3 regions of the Amycolatopsis sp. NPDC104775 genome follow, and region 1 is predicted to be linked to each of the others. Evidence: riboswitches for the same ligand, from Rfam matches in the RefSeq annotation. Region 1 holds a riboswitch; each other region holds the start of a gene.
The links. Region 1 has a riboswitch for S-adenosylmethionine ahead of ACZ63D_RS17315 (aminotransferase class V-fold PLP-dependent enzyme). Riboswitches for the same ligand answer to the same signal wherever they lie in the genome.

Region 1 (7,912 bases):
CGAGGTTGGCGACGACGAGGTTCTTCGTGATCAGGTCGATCGCCCACAGCAGCGCCGCGACCGCGAACACCACCCACACCCGCCGTTTGGGCAGCGGTGCGCCTTCCTCGGCGGCCTCCTGCTCAGGCGGTTCCGCAGACGGCTCGACCTCGGATTCGGACGGCGAAGGATCGGTGCTCACACCCCCATTGTCCACGCCCGCGCCCGAGCAGGTCACAGCGGCAGTCCCCGGCCCGAATTCACTCGCCCCGGGCATGCCTCTCCGGCCATCATCGCTGCATGCCCGCCGAGATCCCTACGCCCGCCGTGGCCGCGGCCTGGATCGCCCTGGACCTCTCCCCCACCGACGACCTCCCGCTGTGGGCCGCCCACTGGCTGGCCGACGGCGAAGACGGCGAGCACTTGCGCCGCCTGGCAGGCCTGTCCCGCACTGAACCGCGAGAAATCCACGATGTGCAGCAGTCCGCCCTAGCCGACTGCCTCACCCCGATCCCCACCGCGACCGACGCGGCCCGAGACGCATTCACTCATCTGGCCCGGATGCTTCTCGGCGGCCACCTCACCGAACGCTCACTGCTGGTCGCCCTGCATACGATCGTCCTCCGCACCGACTACGCCGACAGCGTCCTGGAGCTGCCGCTAGCCCAAGCCTGGATGCTGGACGAAGAGTGGGACCAACCTTGGGGCCGCACCGAAGAGCAGATCAAAGTGGCGATCCGCGCGGCCTGCGAAGCCCAGCTGTGTTCGACGGCGTCGGCTCCGCCGCCGCGGGCGGAATCGCGTTAAGCCGATCCCGCACCCTCACCGGCAAAACGACGGCAACTCCCGCCCGTCGTCAACCGGTGCCCACCGGCCGTCCACCTTGGCGTACTCCCACCGCGCCCCCCGGGCCACGATCTGCCGCAACGCCAGCACGAGCCGGTCCACGTGTTCCTCGGTGCTGCCCAGCCCGAGGCTCACCCGGACCGCCTGCTGCCCGTCGCCCCCGGCCTCCCGGATCAGCCGCCGCGCGGCCACATGGGCGCAGAACGCCCCGTCCCGCACCCCGATCCCGTACTCGGCCGACAGCACCGCTGCGAGCCACCCGGGCTCGAACCCGTCGACCACGAAACTCACCGTGCCGACCCGATCCACCGGCGCGTCGAAGAACCGCAGCTCAGCACACCCGGGCAACCCGGCCAGCCCCTTGCGCAACCGCTCCAGCAACGCGGCCTCGTGCGCCTCCACAGCGTCCCAATGCGCCGCGAGCTGCTCGCAAGCCACCCCGAGCGCATACACGCCAACGGTGTTCGGCGACCCAGCCTCGTGCCGTTCCTCGCCGCTGTTCCACACCACGGCTTCCTCGGTCACCAGCTTCGTCGCGCCCCCACCGGCCAGATAAGGCTCAGCAGCCCGCAACCAGTCGCTGCGCCCGATCAACGCCCCCGCCCCGAACGGCGCGTACAGCTTGTGCCCGGACAGCGCGACGTAGTCGACATCCAGTTCCCGCAACGAAATCCGCCGATGCGGAGCGAGCTGCGCAGCGTCCAGCGCTACCCGCGCCCCATGTTTCCGGGCCACCGCGGCGATCTCCGCCACCGGCAGCAACTCGCCGGTCACATTGGACGCACCGGCGACCACCACCAGCCGAGGCCCCTGCGGACACTCGGCGAGTGCTTCGTACACAACGGACACCGCGGCGAGCCGAGTGCGCGGCAGCCGCACGCGCCGGACGTTCGGCCCGCGCCACGGCAGCAGCGCGGCGTGGTGCTCACTGTCGAAAACCACCACGGAAGTCTTGCGCGGCAACGCCTTCGCCAGCAGATTGAACGCATCAGTGGTGTTGCGGGTGAAGATCACCGAGTCGCCGCCGCGAGCGTCCACGAACCGGCGCAGCACGTCCCGGGTCCGCTCGTACAGCCGCGTCGAGACCTGCGAAGCGAAGCCGGCACCGCGATGCACGCTGGCGTACCAGGGAAGGAACTCGTCGACCGCCGAACGCACCGCGTCGAGACAGGGCGCGCTCGCCGCGTGGTCGAGGTTGGCGTAGCTGATGTCGCCGCCGGTCACCAGCGGCACCCGCAGCGTCGCACCGGCGACAGCGGGCACGGCGGGAACAGTGGCGACAGCTTCCGTGGACCGGTCGAGTGCGAGAGTCATGACGGTGCCTCCTCGGCGTTCCGGGGGACCCCCGGCGAGGGGCCCGCGCTTGCCCGCCGCACTGCGCGACCGGCCTGGTCCTCACCCGGGGCACCCCACCGCGGTAGGAGGGTTGCCGGCCAGCAAGCCGGGGCTTCGCGCTGGCACTCATGACCTGAACCAGACGATAGCGGAAAACCGGCGGGCGAAACCAGCCCCGTCTCGTGATCTGAGACGGCCGTCACCCGCGATGTCCACAAAGGACAGACGGATCAGGCCCCGGATTCCCCGCGCCAGCGGGCGAGGCGGCCGGCCCGGTCGACGGCCCGGATGCGCTGTTCGGTCGCGTCCCGGTCGGCCGCGGTCGTAACCACTAGAAGCTGGTCTTCGACCTGCAAACGGCTGGTTTTCTGCGGGGTGAAAGCCGTCCCGCTACGGACCACGAGGCTGACTGTCGCCCCGGCGGGCAGCCGCAGTTCCGACAGGTACACGCCGTGCAGCTTCGACCCCTTCTGGATGCGCACCTGCAGCAGTTCCGCACCGAGTTCGTCGAGCGGCGCGGAGTCGACCTCGATCTCGTGCGCCTGCGACGCCTTCGCCAGTCCGAGGATTCGCGCGAGCGGGCTGAGCGTCGCGCCCTGCAGCACGGTGAGCACGATGACGAGCACGAAAACCGCGTCCACGAGCCGCTGCGCGCCGGGCACGCCCTCGGACAGCGGGATCATCGCGAGCACGATCGGCACCGCGCCGCGCAACCCCGCCCAGGACAGGAACGCCTGCTCCCGCCACGGCAATCGGAACGGCAGCAGCGACAAGACGACCGACAACGGCCGCGCGAGCAGCAGCACCACAGCGCCCGCCACCAGACCGGGGATGAGCGCTTCGAGCAGCCGGGTCGGCGACGCGAACAAGCCGAGCAGCACGAACAAGCCGATCTGCGCGAGCCAGCCGAGCCCTTCGGCGAACGAGAGCGTGTCCGACCGGTGCGGCAGCTTGGAATTCCCGAGCACCAGACCGGCGACATAGGTGGCGAGCAGGCCGGAAGCGTGCGCCAGCTGTCCCGAAGAGTAGGCGAGCACGCACACCGCGACCGTGGCGAGCGGGTACAGGCCGGTCGCCGGAAGCGCGGCCCGGCGCAAGGCCTGCGCGCCCAGCCAGCCGAACGCGAGACCGAGCGCGAGACCGGTGAGCAGTTCGTAGACCACCAGCAGCGGCAGCGACCAGTCGACCGCCTCGCCGGAAGCGAGCACGACGACCGCGATGTAGGCGGGCGCGTCGTTGATCCCGGATTCCAGTTCCAGCGATCCGACGAGCCGTTTGCCGACCCCGGCCGTGCGCAGCACGGAGAACACCGCCGCCGCGTCGGTGGACGCGAGGACCGCGCCCCACAGCAAGGCGAGCCGCCAGTCGAGGCCGAGCAGCCAGTGCAGCGCCGCGCCGGTGACCGCCACGCTGATCACCACGGCCACTGTGGACAGCAGGATTCCGGGCCCCAGCGAGGGTTTCACCGCCGACCAGCGCGTGGTGAGCCCGCCTTCAGTAAGGATCAGGACGAGCGCGGCGAGCCCGAGCGACTGCGTGAGCGCCGGATTGTCGAAGCGGATGCCGAACCCGGCCTCGCCGAGCACGACGCCGATCCCGAGATACAGCAGCAGCGACGGGAATCCGAGCCGGATGGACACCCGCACCGCGACGACCGAGACGACCAGAACCAGCGCTCCGACGCCCAGCACCATGGGAAGCTCGTCCACCCGCCCGCCTCCCTCCCGGTCGCCCGCAGGCGTCCAGAATAGTGAGGCTGTGTCCGGTTCCCGAGCGCGCACCACCGGTCCGGGGGACCACGCACGTGTGTTACGAAGCCTCGGCGGCACTCACCGTCTCGAGATCGACACCGAGCGCGGCGAACGGACCCCTCGCGCCCGGCAAAACCCGGATCGCGCGCTGCGAGTCCCGCGTCAGCCATCCCGCCTCGACCGCCCGCTCCAGCACCGCCGCCGGGACCGCGCCGGCGAGGTGCTCGCGCCGCTCTGTCCAATCCAGACAGTCGCGCAGCAACGGCCGCTTCGGCCGGTCCGGCACGACGACTTCGAGACCGGCCAGCACGTCGCGTCCGGCGTCGGTGAGCGCGAGCCCGTCCGACACGTCGATCAGCCCCTGCTCGACCATCCCGTCGCGCAGGGCGACCCCGAGCGTCCCGGCCAGATGGTCGTAACAACTGCGGGCGAAGGACAATCGCTGCACCCGCAACGAAGTCCGCAGCCCAGACGGCCGTTTCAGCTCGGCGTGCTGCGCCAAATGCTCGATCAGTTCTGCGACCCGCGGATTCGCGAGCCGCACGTAAGCGTGCCTGCCCTGCTTCACCCGCGCGACGAAACCGGCGTCGGCCAGCCGCGTCACGTGTTCGCTGGCTGTCGAGACCGCGATCCGCGCCGCGGCCGCCAGTTCGCCGACTGTCCAGGCGCGGCCGTCGAGCAGCGCGAGGCACATGGTCGCGCGGCTCGGGTCCGCCAGCACGGCGGCGACTTCGGCCAATCCGACGGTTTCCATGCCCTTACGGTAGAACGCGGAAGCTTCGGCCGCGGCCGAACTACAACGCGTCGAGGAACTTCGCGCCCAGCGAGACGGCCGGTTTGGAGTCGTTGGCCCCCTCCAGGAACACCGCGAACGCCAGATCGCCGCGGTAGCCGACGAACCAGCCGTGCGCCTCCGCGCCGTCGCCGAACTGCGCGGTGCCGGTCTTGCCGAACACCGAGCCGGAGTGCGCCAGCCCGGTGGCCGTGCCACCGGTGACGACCTCGCGCATCATCCCGCGCAACGCCGACAGCACCGAGCCGGGCGGAGCGGAGTAGCCGGTGTTGGTCTTGGTGCCGTCCGCCCACAGCCGCGGCACCACCGCGTGCCCGGACGCCGCGGTCGCCGCCATCACCGCCGCCCCCATCGGGCTGACCTGCACCTTGCCCTGGCCGATGCCGTCCTCCACCTGCTCGTCCGCGTTCGCCGCCGGATCGACGCGGCCCAGCTCGGTGGACAGGCCGTCGATCGCGAAGTCGGCGTTGAGGCCGAACTGGGTGGCCGCCTTCGCGAGCCCGTCGGCGGGCAGCTGCGACGCGAGCCGGCCGAACGTGGTGTTGCAGGACTTCGCGAACGCCTTGTGCACCGTGGTCGTGCCGAGGTCGAAGCCCTCGTTGGACAGCGTGCGGGTGCCGATCCGGTCGGTCAGCGGGCACGGCACCGAGGAATCCGGCGTGACCAGCCCGGCTTCCAGAGCCGCGGTCGCGGTGACGATCTTGAACGTCGAGCCCGGCGCGTACTGGCCGCTGAACGCCGACGACGCGTTGGTGACGCTGCCGTTCTGCGCCACCGCGAGCACATCGCCCGAGGACGGCTGAATGGCGACGAGGACCGCCTTCCCGTGGTACCCGTCGACCGCTGCCTGCGCGGCCTTCTGCGTTTCGAGACTGAGCCCGGTAGCGGCCGGTTTGCGGTCGCCTTCGGGATTGCCGAACAGCGTTTCCAGGCTCTTGCCCGAGGCGTCCACGCGCTGCACCGCGAACGCTTCGGACGCCTGCCCGTGCCCGGTGAGCACCGCACGGAGCAGCGGGAACGCCTTGTCGTCAGCCAGTTTCAGCCCGCCGCCGCCGGAGACGACGAGCGGTTTGCCGTCGCGGTCGACCACCGCCGGAACGTCCGAGGACGCGAGCGCCAGCCGCTGTCCCGCTTCCAGTTTCGGATGCAGCACCGTCGGCGCCCAGTGCACCCGCCACTTGCCTTGCGCCTGGACGAGCCCGAGGCTGCCGGAGTACGTCCAGGCGCGGCCGGGGCCGAGGTTCCAGGTGATCGTGTAGGCCGCCGTGGCCTTGTCGCCCTGCGCCGCGCCGACGTCGCCGAGCTTGGCGGTCAGCTGCGTGGGGTGCAGCATCGACCACGCGTCCTGCAGCGCGGTCGAAGCGGCCAGGGGTTCGTCGGTCGCCTTGCTGGCGGCGTCGGAGTCCTTCCCGGCGAAGGCGAGCAGGTACTCGCGCGCCGCGGACGTCGGATCGCTCGGCTCCGCGGCCGCCGACGCCGTCTCCGAATCCGTTGAAGCCGCCTTCGATCCCCCGCCGTTGAGCAGCACGACCGCTGCCACCACGATCGCGACCACGGCCAGCGCGCTCCCGATCAGCACGCCCCTTTTCGCGGCAGGACTCACCGTCGCCTCCCCCTCGCCCACGCGGTCCGCCCGCGTCCCTGGCTCAGCTTGCCCATCGCTGCGCGGAACCGGGCGTTACCTCGGGGAATGCGACAGATTCGTGATCAACGCCGCGCCGTATAGGCCGTTATACAGTTTGGTCGGCTGAACGACGGGCGCGCTGCCACGCGATCCCGGCCGCGACCAGCACCACGACCAGCACGCCCGAGCTGATCAGCTGGGTCCGTGCCTCGGGGTCGCCCGCCATCACCACCAGGATCGCCACCATCGCGGCCAGCGTCGCCCAGGTCAGGTACGGGAAGCCCCACATGCGCACGGTGAGCCGGTCCGGCGCGGTGTGTTCCAGCTGCTTGCGCACGCGCAATTGCGTGCAGGCGACCAGGATCCACACGATCAGCAGCACCGAACCGACCGCGTTGAGCAGGTACTGGAAAACGGTGTCCGGCCAGAGCGCGTTCAGCGCCACGGCGACGAAACCGAACAGCACCGAGGCGGCGACGGCGAAAACGGGCACGCCGCTTCCGTCCACTTTGGTCAGTGCGCGCGGGGCGTGGCCGCGGCGCGCCAGCGAGTACAGCATGCGGGCCGCGCCGTACATGTTGGTGTTCAGCGTGGACAGCAAGGCGAACAGCACGACCACGTTCATGATCTGCCCGGTCGCCGGGATGCCGATCCGCTCGAGCACCGCGGCGAACGGGCTCTGCCCCGGCCGCACGCTCGTCCACGGCAGGAGCGAGACGATGACCAGCATGGAACCGATGTAGAACACCGAAATCCGCACCACCGCGTTGCGCACCGCCCGGCCGACGGCGTGCGCGGGGTCGTCGGATTCCGCGGCCGCGATGGTCACCACTTCCAGGCCGCCGAAGGTGAACACCACCGCGAGCAGCCCGGTGCCGACGCCCTGCCATCCGTGGGGCAGCAGGCCTCCGTGGCCGAGCAGATTGTCCGTGCCGACGAAGGACGTTCCCGGGAGCACGCCGAGGAACGCGAGCACGCCGAGGACCAGGAACCCCACGACCGCCGCGACCTTGATCAGCGCCAGCCAGAATTCGAGTTCGCCGAAGCGGGACACCGCGGTGAAGTTGAACGCGGTCAGCACCGCCATGAAAATCAGCACAAGCGCCCACTGCGGAACAGCGGGCAGCCAGCCGTTGACGATGATGGCGGCCGCGGTGGCCTCCACGGCGAGCACGACGACGAGCGCGGCCCAGTACAGCCAGCCGATGGCGAACCCGGCCCACGGCCCGAACGCGCGCTCGGCGTGCACGGAGAAGGACCCGCTGGACGGGATCGCCGCGGCCATTTCCGCCATCATGCGCATGACCAGCATCGCGAGCGTGCCGGCGAGCACGAAGGACAGCACGATGCCGGGCCCGGCGAGCTTGATCCCGACGCCGGAGCTGACGAACAGTCCCGAACCGATCACGCCGCCCATCGCGAGCATGGCGAGGTGCCGCTGGCGCAATCCGGCGGCCAATCCCTCGGCGGCCGGTCCGGCGGCGGTCTCTGAAGTCATGGGAAATCCCTAGCAGACGCTCCCCCAGGCGCAGGAGCCGAGGCCCGCGCCTAGCGGTCCGTGAGGGGAACCCTGAGGGAATCAGA
Region 2 (7,912 bases), on a different contig from region 1:
CGGTTCGCCGAGCACGACCAGTTCGGCCCCGATCATCTCGAGCACCTTCACCGTGTCCTCGGCCCATTCGGCGAGGTCGGTGCGCGGCGTCGGCTGGTGCAGCATCGTCACGCTGCCGCCGGTGAGCCACACCGCCTGCACAGTCGGCGCGATGAGCACCGGTGCGGCAGCTAGCACCGCCACCGCGCTCCCGGGCGCCAGTCCCCCGTTGACCAGCCCGCCCGCGATCCGGCGCGCTTCGTCGTGCACCTGCGCCCAGGTCCGGCGCACCGGCTCCTTGGGCTCGCCGGTCACCATGCCGCGCCGTTGCCCCCGGTCCGCCGCAGTCCCGACGAGTGTGTCCACAAACCGACTCATGTGCGTCAGATTACTGTCCGGTTTTTCCGGCGTCGCCGCGGCGGCGTGAACAGCCGATGACCGGTGCCGGACGCGGCGTCACTCGGCGAGTTCGGAGGTCTCCAGCCACCGCGCCTCGACGTCGTCCTTCTCCGCCAGGACGGCTTTCAGCTCGGTGTTGAGCTCGATCAGCTTCTCCGGATCGGTCGCCGCCTCCGCGAGTGCCGAGTGCAGCTTCTCCTCCCGTTTCGCGAGCTGGTCCAGTTTCCGTTCCAAGCGGCCCAATTCCTTTTGCGCCGCACGGGTTTCCGCCGCGCTGCGCTTGGCCTCGGTCTTCTCCGCCGGGGGTGCCTCGCGCCGCGGCGCGGCCTCCTTCGCGCGGGCGCGGCGCTGCAGGTACTCCTCGATCCCGCCCGGCAGGTGAGTGACCTTGCCGTCGCCGAGAAGCGCGTACGTGGCGTCGCAGACCCGCTCGACCAGGTACCGGTCGTGCGAGACCACCACCATCGTGCCCGGCCAGCCGTCGAGCAGGTCTTCGAGCTGCTGCAGGGTGTCGATGTCCAGGTCGTTCGTCGGTTCGTCCAGCAGCAGCACGTTCGGCTCGGCCATCAGCAGGCGGCACAGCTGCAGCCGGCGGCGTTCGCCACCGGAGAGGTCGCCGACCGGCGTCCACTGCCGTGCGGCGGGGAAGCCGAGCTTCTCCCCGAGCTGCGAGGCGGTCATCTCCTGCTTGCCGAACACGACGCGGCCGGAAATCTGCTCGATCGCTTGCAGCACCCGGAGATCGCCGGGCAGGTCGTCGAGTTCCTGGCGCAGGTGCGCGAGCGCGACCGTCTTGCCCTGCACCCGGCGTCCGGTGGACGATTCGACATCACCGCCGAGCAGTTTCAGCAGCGTGGTCTTGCCGGAGCCGTTCACGCCGACGAGACCGATCCGGTCGCCCGGGCCGATCCGCCACGTGACGTGGTCGAGCAGCGTCCGGTCGCCGACTGCGAGCGAAACGTCTTCCAGCTCCAGCACCGTCTTGCCGAGCCGGCGTTTCGCGAACGCCATCAGCTCCACGGAATCGCGCGGCGGCGGCACGTCGGCGATCAGCGCTTCGGCGGCCTCGACGCGGTAGCGCGGCTTCGAGGAACGCGCCTGCGGACCGCGCCGCAGCCACGCCAATTCCTTGCGCGCCAGGTTCTGCCGCTTCTCCTCCGCGGTCGCGGCGAGGCGGGCGCGTTCGGCGCGCGCGAAAATCCAGTCGGCGTAACCGCCTTCGTACTGCTCGACCCGGCCGTTCGCGACCTCCCAGGTGAGGCTCGCGACGGTGTCGAGGAACCACCGGTCGTGGGTCACGACCACGACCGCGATCCGGCGGCCCAGCAGATGATCGGCGAGCCAGCGGACGCCTTCGACGTCAAGGTGGTTAGTGGGCTCGTCCAGGACCACCAGGTCCAGTTCACCGGTCAGCGCGGCGGCCAGCGCGACGCGGCGGCGTTCGCCACCGGACAGGTTCGCGGTCGGGGTGTCGAGGCCGATCGCGGTGATGCCGAGACCGTCCACAATAGACCGGACGCGGGCGTCGGCGGCCCATTCGTGCTCGGCTCCGTAGCGCTCCAGCACCACATCGCCGACCGTGCTGCCGGTCGGCAGTTCGGTGCGCTGGGTGACGACGGCCATCCGCAGGCCGCGCACCTGGCTCACCCGGCCGGAATCCGGCTCGCTCAGTCCGGAAAGGACTTCGAGCAGCGTGGTCTTGCCGCCGCCGTTGAGCCCGACGACGCCGATCCGCTGCCCCTCGGCGACGCCGAGGGAAACGTTGTCCAGCAACGGCTTCACGCCGTAGGACTTGCTCACCGATTCCAGGTTGACCAGGTTGGCCATCCGGATCCTTTCCACTGTGGACTATTGAGACGAAGTTTCACGCGTGCACGCGCGGCGGGGCGTTGCGCGGCGCGTCGTCGCCGCCGACCACCCGCGCGCCGGGCACCGGGCCGTGCGCGACCCGCACCGTCCGGCACACTCCCGCGCCGGACAGCTCAGCGGCCACCTCGACCGCGGTTTCCGCGTCGGAGCACAGGAACGCGCACGTCGGCCCGGAGCCGGACACGCATCCGGCCAGGGCACCCGCGTTCACCCCGGCGCGCAGCGTGCGGCGCAGACCAGGCCGCAGCGACACCGCGGCCGCTTGCAAATCATTGCCCAGCAACAGGGCGAGCTGGCGAGGATCCCCCGACGCGAGCGCTTCCACGACCGGCGTGTGCGACCCGATCCGCGGCGGTTTGCCGTCCGCGCGCAACCGGTCGAGTTCGCCGAACACCTTGGGCGTGGACAGGCCTTCCTCGTCGAAGGCCAGCACCCAATGGAACGTATGCCGGGCGAGCACCGGCACGAGCTGCTCGCCGCGGCCGGTGCCGAGCGCGGTGCCGCCATACAGCGCGAAGGGCACGTCGCTGCCGAGGCGTCCGGCGATGGTGGCCAGCTCGTCACGCGTGATGTCGAGCTTCCACAGCGACGAAAGCCCGACCAGCGCCGCCGCCGCGTCCGCGCTCCCGCCCGCCATGCCGCCCGCGACTGGAATGCCCTTGCGCAGCACGATTCGCACCTTCGGCATCTCGGCGTCCGGTCGTCCGGCGTAGGCAGCCAGCTCGCGCGCCGCGCGCCAGGCGAGGTTGGCGCCGTCGGTGGGCACGGTGCGCTCCCCCTCGCCGTACACCTCGAGCCCAGGCTCGTCGGTGGCCGCGACGGTCACCTCGTCGGTGAGCGAAAGCGCCTGGAAGACGGTGACCAGCTCGTGGAATCCGTCCGCCCGCAGGTCGCCGACGGCCAGGTGCAGGTTGACCTTGGCCGGGACCCGGACGGTGACTGGTGGTGGAACGACGGCGAGCACCCGTCCAGCCTACGTGGCTGCCGCGGACCAGGTCCCGCCAGGAGAAAACGTTGGCACGGAAGTTCCCCCAGTCGTCGTTCCGGATTGGCCAGACGGGCTAATTTGGAATTACTTTGTAACTATGCGCCCGCCCGAGGTCAACCTGTCCGAGCTGTCCCTGCACCCGCGCCGGGTCACCGACCAGCTCGAACGTTCGCCGAGCCGGGCGGTCCGGATTCGCCGCCGGGAGAAGGACAAGCCGGACCTGGTGCTGCTCACCGCCGAGCGCGCCGAGCAGTCGGCAGCTGGTTTTTCCGTAGCCGTCACGCTTCTCGCGGAGTTGATGCGCCGCGGCTCCGAGTCGGTCGCGCTGGCCGCCGAGGCCCTGCCCGCCGCGTTCCCGTGGGCGCGATACCTGTCCCCGGAAGAGGTGCGGACGCTCGTCGGCGAACTGGTCGAAACCCTGGAGCGAGCCGATTCCCTGGGCAACCCGGTGCCGTTCGCCACCCTCGTGGCGAAGTGGAAGCAGATCGCCGAGGCGCACGTGGATCCGGCAGTGGCGGAGATCCTGCGCCGGAACGACCACAATGGACAGACTTCAGGACACTAGTCCTAAAGCTTTGACCGAGTGACCTGATTTCTCGGGCACCGCGTCCCGCGGAGACGGCGAGGGCCGCCCCAACCGAATGGGACGGCCCTCGAAAACGGTTCAGCGAAAGGAACTCAGGCAGCGACGACGCTCTGCGGACCGCGAGCCGGCTGGCTCACGTGCGCGCCCCGGTCGGAGATCCAGGACAGCGCGGCGTCGGCCCGCTCGCCGCGGACGCCGAGGCGGAACCGGGCGATCGGGGTGTCCCCGATGCGGGTGAGGCCGCCGCCGATGGTGGCGAGTTCCACGTCGAAGCGGCTGGCCGCCTCGGGCAGCAGGGCGCCCACCGACGCGAAACCGATCAGCACGACGTCGACCGCGCGGTCGTACTTCGCGGACTGGGCGCGCGAGGTCTCGATCGACGGCAGCACCGCCTGCGCGGTCCAGCTGTCCGGCGTCGAAATCAGGTCGAGCACCGTGCCGCGCTCGACGATCGCGCCGTTGTCGAGCACCGCGACGTCGTCGCAGACCCGGCGGACGACGTCCGCGTCCGGCGTGGTGACGACGACCGTCACGCCCAGCTCGGCCCGCGCCCGGTCGAGCACGGCGAGCACCGCGCCGGCGTCCTCGGCCGCGACCCCGGCGGTCGGGTCGTCGGCGAGCAGCACGGCCGGTCCGGCGGCGAGCGCCTTGGCGACCGCGACCCGGCGGAGCTGGCCGTCGGTGAGTTCTTCCGGCTTCTGCGCGGCGCGGGCGGTGAGGCCGACCAGGTCGAGCAGCGAGCCGACCCGGCTGCGGCGCTGCGGGCCGTCGACGCCGAGCTGCTCCAGCGGGCTGGCGATGTTGCCGGCGATGGTGCGCTCGGCGATCAGCTCCGGCTTGGTCCCGACGACGCCCAGCTGGCGGCGGATCTCCCGCAGCCGCTTGCCGTCGAGCGTCGCGGTGTTGAGGCCGTCGAGCCGCACGACCCCGCGGTCGGGACGCTCCTGCAGCGCGATGCAGCGGGCGAGGGTCGACTTGCCGGAACCGGACGGGCCGACGATTCCGAACAGCGAACCGGCCTGCACGTCAACGCTCACATCGCGCAGCGCGGCGACACGATTTCCGTGGAAGGGAAAGGACTTGGACACGTTTTCGACAGTGATCACGAAAGGGCTCCAGGCAAACGAGGCGCAGCGCCGATTCCGGGCGCGCCAGGCGTCATCGAATTACCGTCCACAGTGGACGGCGCAAGAAACTGCGGAAAAAACGATCAGGCGATGACCATGGAGCGTCGACACGCACATACCGAGCGGCGACCTTCGTCGACTACGCGCCGGCGGGTCAGCAGGAGCGGGCGGGTGACCCTCTTCATCGAAAACAGCCTCCATCGGTCCTGGCGGTAGCACCTGCCCTGCGGAGGGTGGTTGCTGCGACTTCGGCGAGCCAGGTCTCTCAGTCGCTCGGGATGGACGCTTGTGAGTAAAGCCGATCCCATTGGCTGAACGCAAGCGCGTTGGTGCAGATCACACGTCTGGAGGTGCCCGCATACCGGAACGCGGCGTCCAGGATCCGCGACCCCGGTACTTCGGTCGCCGAACAGTGCCTCGACCTGGGAACTAGACGCGAAGGACACCGGCGGCGAACACGTTCGTTCCACTGTGGACGATCAAGGATCTTTGTGGAACAAGAGTTTTCCCGTTGTCAAGTTGGGGCGGCTACCGAGGCCGGACTCGCGTGCGGCAGCGTCCGCGACGGGGTGGAGATTGTCCGCTGAGCGAAGCACCTTCGGTTGGCGCAGCCGAACAATCCAGGCCGCGGAGCAATCCGGCTCCCCCGAATGCCGAGCCGCTCACCACGCGGATACGACCGCCTCAACCGCACTCACGCGATGACCGAGAGTAGCCAGCTGGCCGGGAATGCCCACGATCAGCGACCGCGCAAGATCATCGACCGAATCGACGAAACTAGTGCGCCACAGTCGGAATACCCGGCACACCGCCGCCGTTGGACGTCGCAAAGCGAGTGCCGCGGGAGGGGGTCAGGTTCCGGCAGCCGCGATCCGCGCGAACGCGTGCACGTCCAACTGCTCCCCACGCGTCTTCGGGTCGATCCCCGCCTCGGCGAGCAATTCACCAGCCCGCTCGGCCGAGCCGGCCCATCCCGCCAGCGCCGCCCGCAAAGTCTTGCGCCGCTGCGAGAACGCCGCGTCCACGACGGAGAACAACCGCGCCCGATCCACCCCGGACACCGGGTCAGTCCGGGTGAACGACACCAGCGCGGAATCGACGTTCGGCACCGGCCAGAACACCGCGCGCGGCACCGCGGCCACCTTCCGTGCCGGGCCATACCAGGCGAGTTTCACACTCGGCACGCCGTATGTGCGGCTGCCCGGCCCGGCCGCCATCCGGTCGGCGACCTCGGTCTGGACCATTACGAGCCCACTGCGCAGCGACGGCAGCTCGGCCAGCAGGTGCAGCACCACCGGCACCGCGACGTTGTACGGCAGGTTCGCCACGATCGACACCGGCTCAGCCGGGAGGTCGGCGGCCCGCACCCGCAGCGCGTCGGCTCCGACGACAGTCAGCCGATCCGCTGCCTCCGGCGCGCGCTCAGCCACCGTGCGCGGCAGGCGGGCGGCCAGCACCGGATCGATCTCCACGGCGACGACCTGAGCGCCCGCGGCGAGCAGCCCCAGCGTCAGCGACCCGAGTCCGGGCCCGACCTCCAGCACCACGTCCCCCGGTGCCACGCCGCCGAGCTCGACGATGCGGCGGACCGTGTTGGGGTCGTGCACGAAGTTCTGCCCGAGCTTCTTCGTGGGCCGGACGTCGAGTTCGTCGGCCAGCCCGCGGATTTCGGCAGGCCCCAGCAGTTCCACCACCGCACGAGCCTACCCAGCGCCGCGCGGCGCACGAAAAACAGGCGGCCGGGAGCGCGAGGCTCCCGGCCGCCTGCCGGACATCTCTGGTGGGGCTCAGGCCTTGTAGCCGCAACCCCAGGCGCTGTAGCCGCCGCGGGCGTCGCGCACCTTCTCGGCGATCGCGATCTGCTGCTCCCGGGTGGCCTTGTCGGCCGTGGGGGCGTACTGGCCGCCGCCGTAGGCGTTCCACGTCTGACGGTCGAACTGGAGGCCGCCGTAGTAGCCGTTGCCGGTGTTGATGGACCAGTTGCCGCCCGACTCGCACTGCGCGATCCGGTCCCACACGCCGGTGTCGCCGATCGCCGGCGCCGGCGGCTTCTTGGTGCCGACCTTGATGATCTTGGCCTTGGCCTCGACGAGAACCTTCTCCGAGACCTGCTCGCGCGAGATCTCCTCGCCGTTTTTCTTGGTGACCTTGTAGGTCACGAGCTTCTTGCCCGGCGTGCCCGGGTCGTCGACGCTCTGCTGGCCCTGCAGCTGCGTCGGGTCGTCGACCTTCTGCACCTCGGGGTCGATGGTCTCTTCCTGGTTGACCATCGAGACGCCCATGCGGCTGACGTGGACCTCGGCGCCGTTCTTGAGGCTGACGTCGAGTCCGCCGTCGACCGCGTCGTCCGGACCGAGGTTCAGCTTGAGGTCGGAGACGAGCTCCTTAGTGGTCACCGCGTTGGTGTTCACCTGGCGGGGCGCGTTGGTGCCGTCGAAAAGCGTGATGTGCTTGAGAGTCTTGACCTGGACGGTGGAGCCCTCGAGCGGAAGTTCGCCGGACGACGGCATCGACGTCCACGCGCCCTGGGAAAGCATGCTGCCCATGCCGAGCTGGTTCATCGCCTCGCCGAGCGTGGTCGCCCGGACCCAGGAGGGCCGCGACACGCCGTCCACGAAGAGGTTCAGCTGACGGCCGCGCTCGAGCTTGATGACGCCGCCGTCGCCGACCGCCGCCTGCGGCGAGGGCGAAAGCGCGTCGTGCTCGCCGACCGACAGGCCCGCGTCCTTGAGCACCTCGCCGACGGTGCCGCCATAGCTGTGCACGGTCTGCTGGTGGCCGTCGACGTCGACGGTGATGCTCTTGTTCATCGCGAGCGCCGCCGCGCCGCCACCGCCGACGGTGACCAGCAGCGAGAGCACGGCGCCCTTGAGGAAGCGGCGCTTCCAGGTCTTGGTCGCCTCGCGCAGCCCTTCCTCGACCGCGGCCTTCTTGGCCTGCGGGGAGGCGGTGCGGTCCTGCTCG
Region 3 (7,912 bases), on a different contig from region 1:
GTCCGGCCGCGGACACGCGGGCGATCGTGCGGACCGCGTCGGCGAGCGCGTCGGCCACGAGGACGTGCGGAACGCCCAGCTGCATCGCCCATTGCAGCGATTCCATCGCGGCGGCCCGGTCCCCCGCGACAGCCTTCTCCGCGACCGCGAAGCCGGTCACGTCGGCGCGGCCGGTGTGGTAGCGGCGGACCGCCTGCTCGTCGACGACTCCCCCGGTGTCGGCGACCAGCTGCGTCGCCGCCGAGGACAGTTCGCGCAAATCCGAGCCGACCGAGTCGAGCAGCGCCATCAGGCCCCCGGCGTCGATCTTGCCGCCCACCCGGCGAACCTCGTTGCGGACGAACGCCTCGCGCTCGGCGGGTTTGGTGAGCTTCGGGCATTCAGTGATTTCCGCGCCCGCTTTTTTCAACGCGCCCGGCAGCGCCTTGGCGGCCTTGCTCCGCCCGCCGCCGCTGTGCACGACCACGAGGACGATGCCGTCGGCCGGCGCCTTCGCGTACGCCAGCACCGCGTCGGACAGCTCCTGCGAGATGTCCTGCGCCGACTCCAGCACGATCACGCGCCCCTCGGCGAACAAAGACGGGCTGACCAGCTCGGCCAGCAGGGGGGGTGTGAGATCGGACACCCGCGTCCGCGTGAGGTCGGCCGTCGGGTCCGCGGCCTTGGCCGCGTCGAGGGAAGCTCGCACAGCCCGTTCGATGAGCAGTTCTTCCTCGCCCGTGACGAGGTGCAGCGGCGCGGGTGCGGTGGTCACCCGGCCATCTTCTCACCCGGCCGCCTTGCCGTCCGCTCCGGTGATGTGGGCCGCCTCCGTGGCACGAGGTGATCGCGATGTCGTACGGTGTAGCCGAGGACGCGCCCCCGGCGCTCCGACAACCGAATACCGCTCATCCAGAGGGGCAGAGGGAACGGCCCGACGAAGCCCCGGCAACCGGCGTACAGCCTGTCATCCCGCGATCGCGGGGTAGCTGACGACCACGGTGCCAATTCCGGCCCGCTTCGGCGGGGCAGATGAGGAAAGGAACCTCGCGATGACTGCAGCCCTCACCGCCACCTCCGCCAACAAGACGCTCGACCTCGGTCCGGCCGTCGAACTGGTGTCGAAGGAAGAAGGGCACCGGCAGCCGCTCGCTCCGGAATTCGTCTCCGCCGAAGACTTCTCGCCGCTCGAGGTCGCCTACGACTTCGGCCGCGTCCGCCGCGAGGACATCGAGGCGGGGCCGCGCAACATCTGGCGCTACAAGAAACTCCTTCCCGTCCCCTCGACCGTCGAGGAGACCCCGAACACCGAACCGGGCTGCACCCGGCTCGTGCGCGCCGACCGGCTCGCCAAGGAGCTCGGCCTCAAGAGCCTGTGGGTCAAGGACGACACCGGCAACCCGACGCACTCGTTCAAGGACCGCGTGGTCGCCGTCGCGCTCGCGGCCGCCCGCGAGTTCGGCTTCGAGGTCCTCGCGTGTCCCTCGACCGGCAACCTGGCCAACGCGACCGCCGCCGCGGCGGCTCGCGCGGGCTGGAGGTCGGTCGTGCTGATCCCGAAGAGCCTCGAGCGCGCGAAGATCCTCACCACCGCGGTCTACGACGGCGACCTGATCGCCGTCGACGGCAACTACGACGACGTGAACCGGCTCGCCACCGAACTGGCCGCCGAGCACCCGAAGTGGGCGTTCGTCAACGTCAACGTCCGCCCCTACTACTCCGAGGGCTCGAAGACGCTCGCCTACGAGGTCGCCGAGCAGCTCGGCTGGCGCCTCCCCGAGCAGATCGTCGTGCCGATCGCCTCCGGTTCCCAGCTCACCAAGGTGGACAAGGGTTTCCGCGAACTGGGCCAGCTCGGTCTCGTGGACGCCAGCCCGTACAAGGTGTTCGGCGCGCAGGCCACTGGCTGCTCGCCGGTTTCCACCGCGTACCGCAACGGCCACGACGTGGTCCAGCCGGTGAAGCCGGACACCATCGCCCGCTCGCTCGCGATCGGCAACCCGGCCGACGGCCCGTACGTGCTCGACGTGGTCAACCGCACCGGCGGCGCGATCGAGGACGTCACCGACGAAGAGGTCGTCGAAGGCATCCGGCTGCTCGCGCGCACCGAAGGCATCTTCACCGAGACCGCGGGCGGCGTCACCGTGGCGACCGCGAAGAAGCTCGTCGAGACCGGCAAGCTCGACCCGGAAGCCGAAACCGTCCTCCTCATCACCGGCGACGGCCTCAAGACCCTCGACGCGGTCGAGAACCACATCGGCCCGAAGGCCACCGTGCCGCCGTCCGCCGAAGCAGTCGCCAAGGCGCTCGGCTACTGACGCACCGGCCCGGGGTCCGCTGCCCTACCGCGGCGGACCCCGCGGCTCGCCCCGGCGCGCGATCGCGGGTCCGCTCCCGCCGGGCAGGACGGCGGTGTCCCCGTCCTCGTCGGTCCGGGTGACCAGTGCTCCCATCGTGCCGAGAACGTCCACTGTGGACTTGCTCGGGTGTCCGTATCCGTTGCCCGCGCCGACACTGATCAGCGCCGTGCGCGGTCGTACCGCCGCGAGAAACTGCGGCAGCGAATACCTCGATCCGTGATGCGGCACTTTCAGGACGTCCGCCCGCAGGTCGACGCCCTCGGCCAGCAGATCCGCCTGCGCGGCCAGTTCCACGTCCCCAGTCAGCAAAACCCGGCCAGCCGAGGTTTCGGCGCGCAGCACCACCGAACTGTTGTTGATCATCGTGCCGTCCTGCAACGCCGGTGCGCGAGTGGTGGCGTAGCGCGGACCGAGCACCTCCAGCGACAGCCCCGGCCATTCCAGCCGTTGACCCTCGCTCAGCTGCGCCAACGGCACGCCACGACGCTGCGCCTCGCCGGAAACCGACTGCCACGCCCACGCGGGCGCCCGCCCCGGCCCTACCGCGATCGCACCGACGGCCCGTCCGTCGAACACCGAGGCGAGACCGCCGATGTGGTCCGCGTGCAGGTGGCTCAGCACGAGCAACGGCACCCGTTCGACGCCCAGCCTGCGCAGGCATTCGTCGACCGGCCCTGGTTCCGGCCCGGTGTCGACGACCACGGCGCGGCCCGGCTCGGCGGTGGCCAAGACGACCGCATCTCCTTGTCCGACATCGCATTCCACCATCGCCCAGCCGTCCGGCGGCCAGCCAGGCGCCAGGACTTTGGCTGGCACGACCGTCAGCAGCACGACGACAAGTCCGATCGCCACCAGCAGCCGGAGCCGCCGAAATCGTGCGGCTACCACGACAACGACCAGCAAGGCCGCCGCGCACAAGCCGCCCCACCAGCCACCCGGCCAGGACAGCACCGCACCAGGCGCTCTCGCACCATGCCGGGCGACGGTGATCAGCCATCGTGCTTCCGGATCTGCCATATGGATCAGCACCTGTCCCGCGCCTGCCCACCACGGCCCGACGACTGTCGTGAGCACGCCCAGCACAGTGACCGGCGCGACCACTGGTGCCGCAAGGACATTGGTGACGACTGAGACCAGGCTTACCGTCCCCGCCATACCGGCGATGACTGGAGCGGTGACCACGAAGGCGGCCAGCGGCACGGCGAGACCTTCGGCGTAGCCGGGCGGAACTCCCCTTCGGGTCAACGAATCCGCCCAGCGCGGCGCGAGCAGAACCAGGCCCGCCGTCGCCAGCACCGAGAGCGCGAAGCCGAAATTTCCCGCCATCGTCGGATCCCACGCCACCAGCACGCACACCGCGAACGCCAAGGCGGGCAACGCCGAGCCACGCCGTCCGAGGGCCAGCGCGAGCAACCCGATGCCGCCCATGACGCCAGCACGCACCACGCTGGGCTCGGGTCCCACCAGGACGAGGAATCCCGCCAGGCAGGCTCCGGCCGCCGTTGCGGACGACCTCGGACCCGCTCGGACCAATCGGCACAGCAACAGGACGGCTCCGCCGATGATGACGAGATTCCCGCCGCTCACCGCCATCAAGTGAGTGAGCCCGGAAGCCTTGAACTCGCCCTCGACCCGTTGCGGCAACGCACTCGTATCGCCCAGCACCAGTCCGGGCAAGAGACCCGCTGGTTCCTCCGGCAGGACCGCGCACAGTGAATGCAAGCTGTTGCGCAGGGCCCCGGCGGCCTGTTGCCACCACGGTGCTCGCCCGATGTCGGCTGGTGCGGAACGGACGGAGAGCACCGCGGCGGTCAGCTCGCCGCCGCGCGCGGGCAGGAGGCGGCCGGAGGTCGTTGCTTCCTGGCCGGGCAGCAAGCCGCTCCATCCCGCGACCGGTGCCAGCAACAGCACCCGGCCAGTCGATTCGACCCGCCGACCGTCCACTGTGGCCATGGTGACTCGAGCAGGAATGGCCACGGATCGCGTGCCTGCCTGCTGATCGGCGTAGCCAGCTTGGTGAATCGGCCGCGGGCGCTCGCTGATTTCCACCCGGAGCGTCGCTGTGCCGCCGCGTGCGGCAGCGGCACCCAGCGGGTCGGATGCCGCGTCGTGAATGCGCAGAGCAGTCGGCACCGCGGCGACGAGCCCCGCTAGTAGCAGCGCTCCCCCGACACCTACATATTGGGAACGGCCCCGCGCTAGAAGCACTGCGCCGCCGATGACCGCTGCGGTGCCGAGCACGGTCGCGACCCACCAGCCGAGTTGCAGTCCGGCGAGAGTGGCCGCCCATCCGGCGACCGCAGCGGGGACGAGGCGGAAATCGTGGTCACGCCGCGGCTTTTCCTCGGTGTCCAGTTTCATCCGACAGTCACCTGCTCGCGGAGCTTCTCGAATTTGCTCTGACCGATTCCGTCGACGTCGCGGAGTTGTTCGACGCTGGAGAATCCGCCGTGCTGGGTGCGCCAGTCGGTGATGCGCCGAGCGGTGACCTCGCCGACGCCCGGGAGGCTGTCGAGTTGTTCGGCGGTCGCGGAGTTGAGGTCGATTTTGCTGGCCGCGGCTCCTGATCCGGCCGGTGCCGCCGGGGCGGCGGGGACGCCGACTGCCAGTTGCTCGCCGTCGGTGAGTTTGCGGGCCAGGTTCAGTGCGGTCAGGTCGACGCCGGGGTCGGTGCCGCCGGCCGCGCGGAGGGCGTCGGCGACGCGGGAACCCGGCGGCACGGTGACGAGCCCTGGCGAACGCACGTGGCCGATCACGCTGACGACCAGGTTTTCGGTGGCTTTCGACGCGTGCGGCACTTGCGCCCGGGCGGCCGGGAGCGGCGGGGCGATCTCGGCGGCGGGTGCGCGGCCGAAGATCGCCAGGCCTCCGGCTATGACAGCGGTGGCTGCCAGCAAGGCCAGGGCGAAGATCATTCCCCGGCGGCCCAGGAAGCCAGGCAGGCCAGTCGGGCCAGGGAGCCAGCGGCGTGCCAGCCGGTGTCCGGTGTGTTCAGGCAGCCAGCCGCGGACGAGTTTTCCGCCGGGCAATGGGCTTTCCGGCGGCTGTGGATTGTCGGCGAGTGCGGACAGTCGGAGTTTCCGGCCCGGTGGCCGCATAAGTGGCGCGGAGCTGGACGGCGAGCCGTCCGCGGCGGCTGCCGGATGGCGGTCCAGGAGCGGTGAGCTGTCGGCAATTGCAGACACACCCGTCGTGGGTGCGTGCGGCAAGCCGGATGCCGGGCCGCCGGGGTCCGCCAGCAGCTGGCTCTCGGTGCTTGCCAGCGATCGATCCTCCTCGCGGCGGCTGCGCCCGAACCGGCCCACGGGCAGCCAGCGGCGCACCGGCCCGCTGCCGGGTCCGGCGGCGTGCGGGACCGCGGCCAGCTGGTCGGCCAGCCAGGTGAGCCTGACGTTGACGGGAGTGCCCTGGTCTCGGGCGGACTGCTCGAACACACGATCGACGCTAGGCGTCGGCCGGTCCGGCGGCGAGAGGGTTCCGCGCGATCTGTGGACAACCCGCCCCTTGGGGACAACTCGGCCGTCGCCGCGGGCGACGCGCCGGAAACTGTCGGGGTGCGCGGTCATACTGGCGGGTTCGGCCGCTGGAACCGGTGCGCGAAAAGCGTTCGCGGCCGCCGCGGTCATCCGCTAGACCTGGCAGTCAGCCGTCGAACGGAGCTTGCGCACCTGTGAACCACACCGACCTGACCTTGCGTCCGATCACCGGGGCCGAAGAACTCGATCTCTTCTGCCAGCTCGCCTACGCCCTCGACCACGAACTCGCCGACGACCTCGCCACCGGCCGTCGCAGGCCGGACTGGATGTGGGTCGCGCTCCGCGGCGGCGAACTCGTCGCCAGGGCCGCATGGTGGGGCCGGGCCGAGGAACCGGTCCCGTTCCTGCTGGACTTTTTCGATCTCGAGGACGCGGCCGTCGGCGCGCGGCTGCTCCGGACCGCGATGGCGGAGATCCTGCCCGCAGGCACTCGACCTCCGGTCTACCACCGGATAGTCCCCGTTGAGTGGCGCGAAAAAGCTGAGACCCGAAGCGTGGTCGAAGACCGGATGACCGCGCTGCGCCAGACCGGCGCCCACCTGCTCGCGGAGCGGCTGCGTTTCGAATGGCGGCCAGGGACACCGGGCGCCCCGCCTCGAAAACGGCTGCTCTTCCGGAAGATCCGCGACGAGGACGAGATCCTCGACCTCATGACCCGGGTCCTGGACGGGACGCTCGACGCGCACAGTCGCGCCGACCTGACCCGGATGTCCGCCCGCGAAGCGGCGATCCGGCATTACGAGGACGAACTGGCGCACTACCGCAGTCCCCGCGAATGGTGGCGAGTCGCCACGCTGCCCGACGGCGAGCCGGTCGGGTTCGTCACTCCGGCCCGCAACGACTACAACCCGATCATCGGGTATCTCGCGGTCCTGCCCGAGCATCGCGGCACCGGCTACATCGACGAAATTCTCGCCGAGGGCACCAGAATCCTTGTCGAACAAGATGTTCCGCGCATCCGGGCGGCGACGGACCTCGGCAATGTCCCCATGGCGAACGCGTTCCGGCGCGCCGGGTACGTCAATTTCGAGCGCACGATCACGATGGCTTGGCCGTGATCCGCATGGAGCCCGGGGAACTCGCGGTCGCCCACGTCACCGAGCTTGCGACCGGCGGGCCGGCGGATCCGTCGTGGCGGGTCACGCTGCATTTCCACCCGGACCGGCTCGTCAACGGGGTACCGATCCTGGAACGCATGGCTCGAGACGGCCGGTATCGCTCGCAGTTCGAGACCGGGGTCAGCAACGGCGGGCTGACCGCCCACCCCGGAGGAGACCGCTGGCGCTGGGAAAGCCGGTTGTTCGCTGGTGCCTACGACGGGGCCGCGCCGACGCACCGGCCGAAATACGGATCGCTGAATTTTCGCGGCCGGAAGACCGGCGGTTCGCCGAGATTCGGCTCTGCGTATCTGCGACTGGCCCGGCACACGATGTCCCGCGCCACTTTCACCTATCCGGACAGCGTCTTCGAGCCGACGTCTTTCGGCGTCGAGAAGCGGCTGTCCGACCTGGTCGCGATCGCCGAAGCAGACAGCAGAGACCTGCTGGACGACTACATCGAGGCGCAGGTGCACGGAGTGGTGGACCTGGCCCGGGACGTCGAAGCTCTGGTTCTCGATCCCTCTTACCGGGGAACGGAAATCGAGGCAGCAGCCCGGAAACTGGGCGAAGTCGAATGGCACGAGGGGTTCTGCCTCGCCACTGAAGAACTGCTCCAGCACTCCGATTACCGCGGCCCCGAGTTCACCGCGCTCGGCGCCGAACTCGCCGAGGACGGACGCCTCGATCCCCGGATACTCGGAAACGCCACTGGCCACGACGAGCAAGACCTCAAACGGGTCTGGCATCTGCTCGCGCGGTTCGGCAACCAGGAACTCAGCTAGCGCGCTGCACGACCACGCCGAGCACGCCAGGGCCAGTGTGCGCGCCGATGACCGCGCCGATCTCCGACACCACGCATCCCCCGGCGCACCCCGGGATCGCTTCCTCCAGCCGGTTCGCCAATTCGACGGCGCGCTCCGGAGAGGCGAGATGGTGC

Region 2: it holds a riboswitch for S-adenosylmethionine, as region 1 does, so the genes downstream of both, ACZ63D_RS08905 (methionine ABC transporter ATP-binding protein) here and ACZ63D_RS17315 (aminotransferase class V-fold PLP-dependent enzyme) in region 1, are expected to answer to the same signal.
Region 3: it holds a riboswitch for S-adenosylmethionine, as region 1 does, so the genes downstream of both, thrC (threonine synthase) here and ACZ63D_RS17315 (aminotransferase class V-fold PLP-dependent enzyme) in region 1, are expected to answer to the same signal.

What each region holds. Positions count from the first base shown of each region.
Region 1 is NZ_JBVJOE010000003.1:687,671-695,582, forward strand. It holds gene lspA (signal peptidase II) at 1-181, opposite strand, end outside; gene ACZ63D_RS17310 (hypothetical protein) at 280-786, shown strand; gene ACZ63D_RS17315 (aminotransferase class V-fold PLP-dependent enzyme) at 802-2,139, opposite strand; SAM riboswitch class IV at 2,180-2,294, opposite strand; gene ACZ63D_RS17320 (potassium/proton antiporter) at 2,391-3,869, opposite strand; gene ACZ63D_RS17325 (ArsR/SmtB family transcription factor) at 3,970-4,665, opposite strand; gene ACZ63D_RS17330 (penicillin-binding transpeptidase domain-containing protein) at 4,706-6,307, opposite strand; gene ACZ63D_RS17335 (amino acid permease) at 6,435-7,826, opposite strand.
Region 2 is NZ_JBVJOE010000002.1:1,790-9,701, reverse strand. It holds gene ACZ63D_RS08925 (fatty acyl-AMP ligase) at 1-357, opposite strand, end outside; gene ACZ63D_RS08920 (ABC-F family ATP-binding cassette domain-containing protein) at 436-2,205, opposite strand; gene ACZ63D_RS08915 (4-(cytidine 5'-diphospho)-2-C-methyl-D-erythritol kinase) at 2,243-3,211, opposite strand; gene ACZ63D_RS08910 (hypothetical protein) at 3,333-3,800, shown strand; gene ACZ63D_RS08905 (methionine ABC transporter ATP-binding protein) at 3,914-4,927, opposite strand; SAM riboswitch class I at 5,143-5,233, opposite strand; gene rsmA (16S rRNA (adenine(1518)-N(6)/adenine(1519)-N(6))-dimethyltransferase RsmA) at 5,800-6,642, opposite strand; gene ACZ63D_RS08895 (transglycosylase family protein) at 6,736-7,912, opposite strand, start outside.
Region 3 is NZ_JBVJOE010000004.1:341,691-349,602, reverse strand. It holds gene holA (DNA polymerase III subunit delta) at 1-754, opposite strand, end outside; SAM riboswitch class I at 885-1,018, shown strand; gene thrC (threonine synthase) at 1,032-2,297, shown strand; gene ACZ63D_RS20055 (ComEC/Rec2 family competence protein) at 2,322-4,700, opposite strand; gene ACZ63D_RS20050 (ComEA family DNA-binding protein) at 4,697-5,773, opposite strand; gene ACZ63D_RS20045 (GNAT family N-acetyltransferase) at 6,010-6,933, shown strand; gene ACZ63D_RS20040 (DUF3626 domain-containing protein) at 6,939-7,757, shown strand; gene ACZ63D_RS20035 (DegV family protein) at 7,750-7,912, opposite strand, start outside.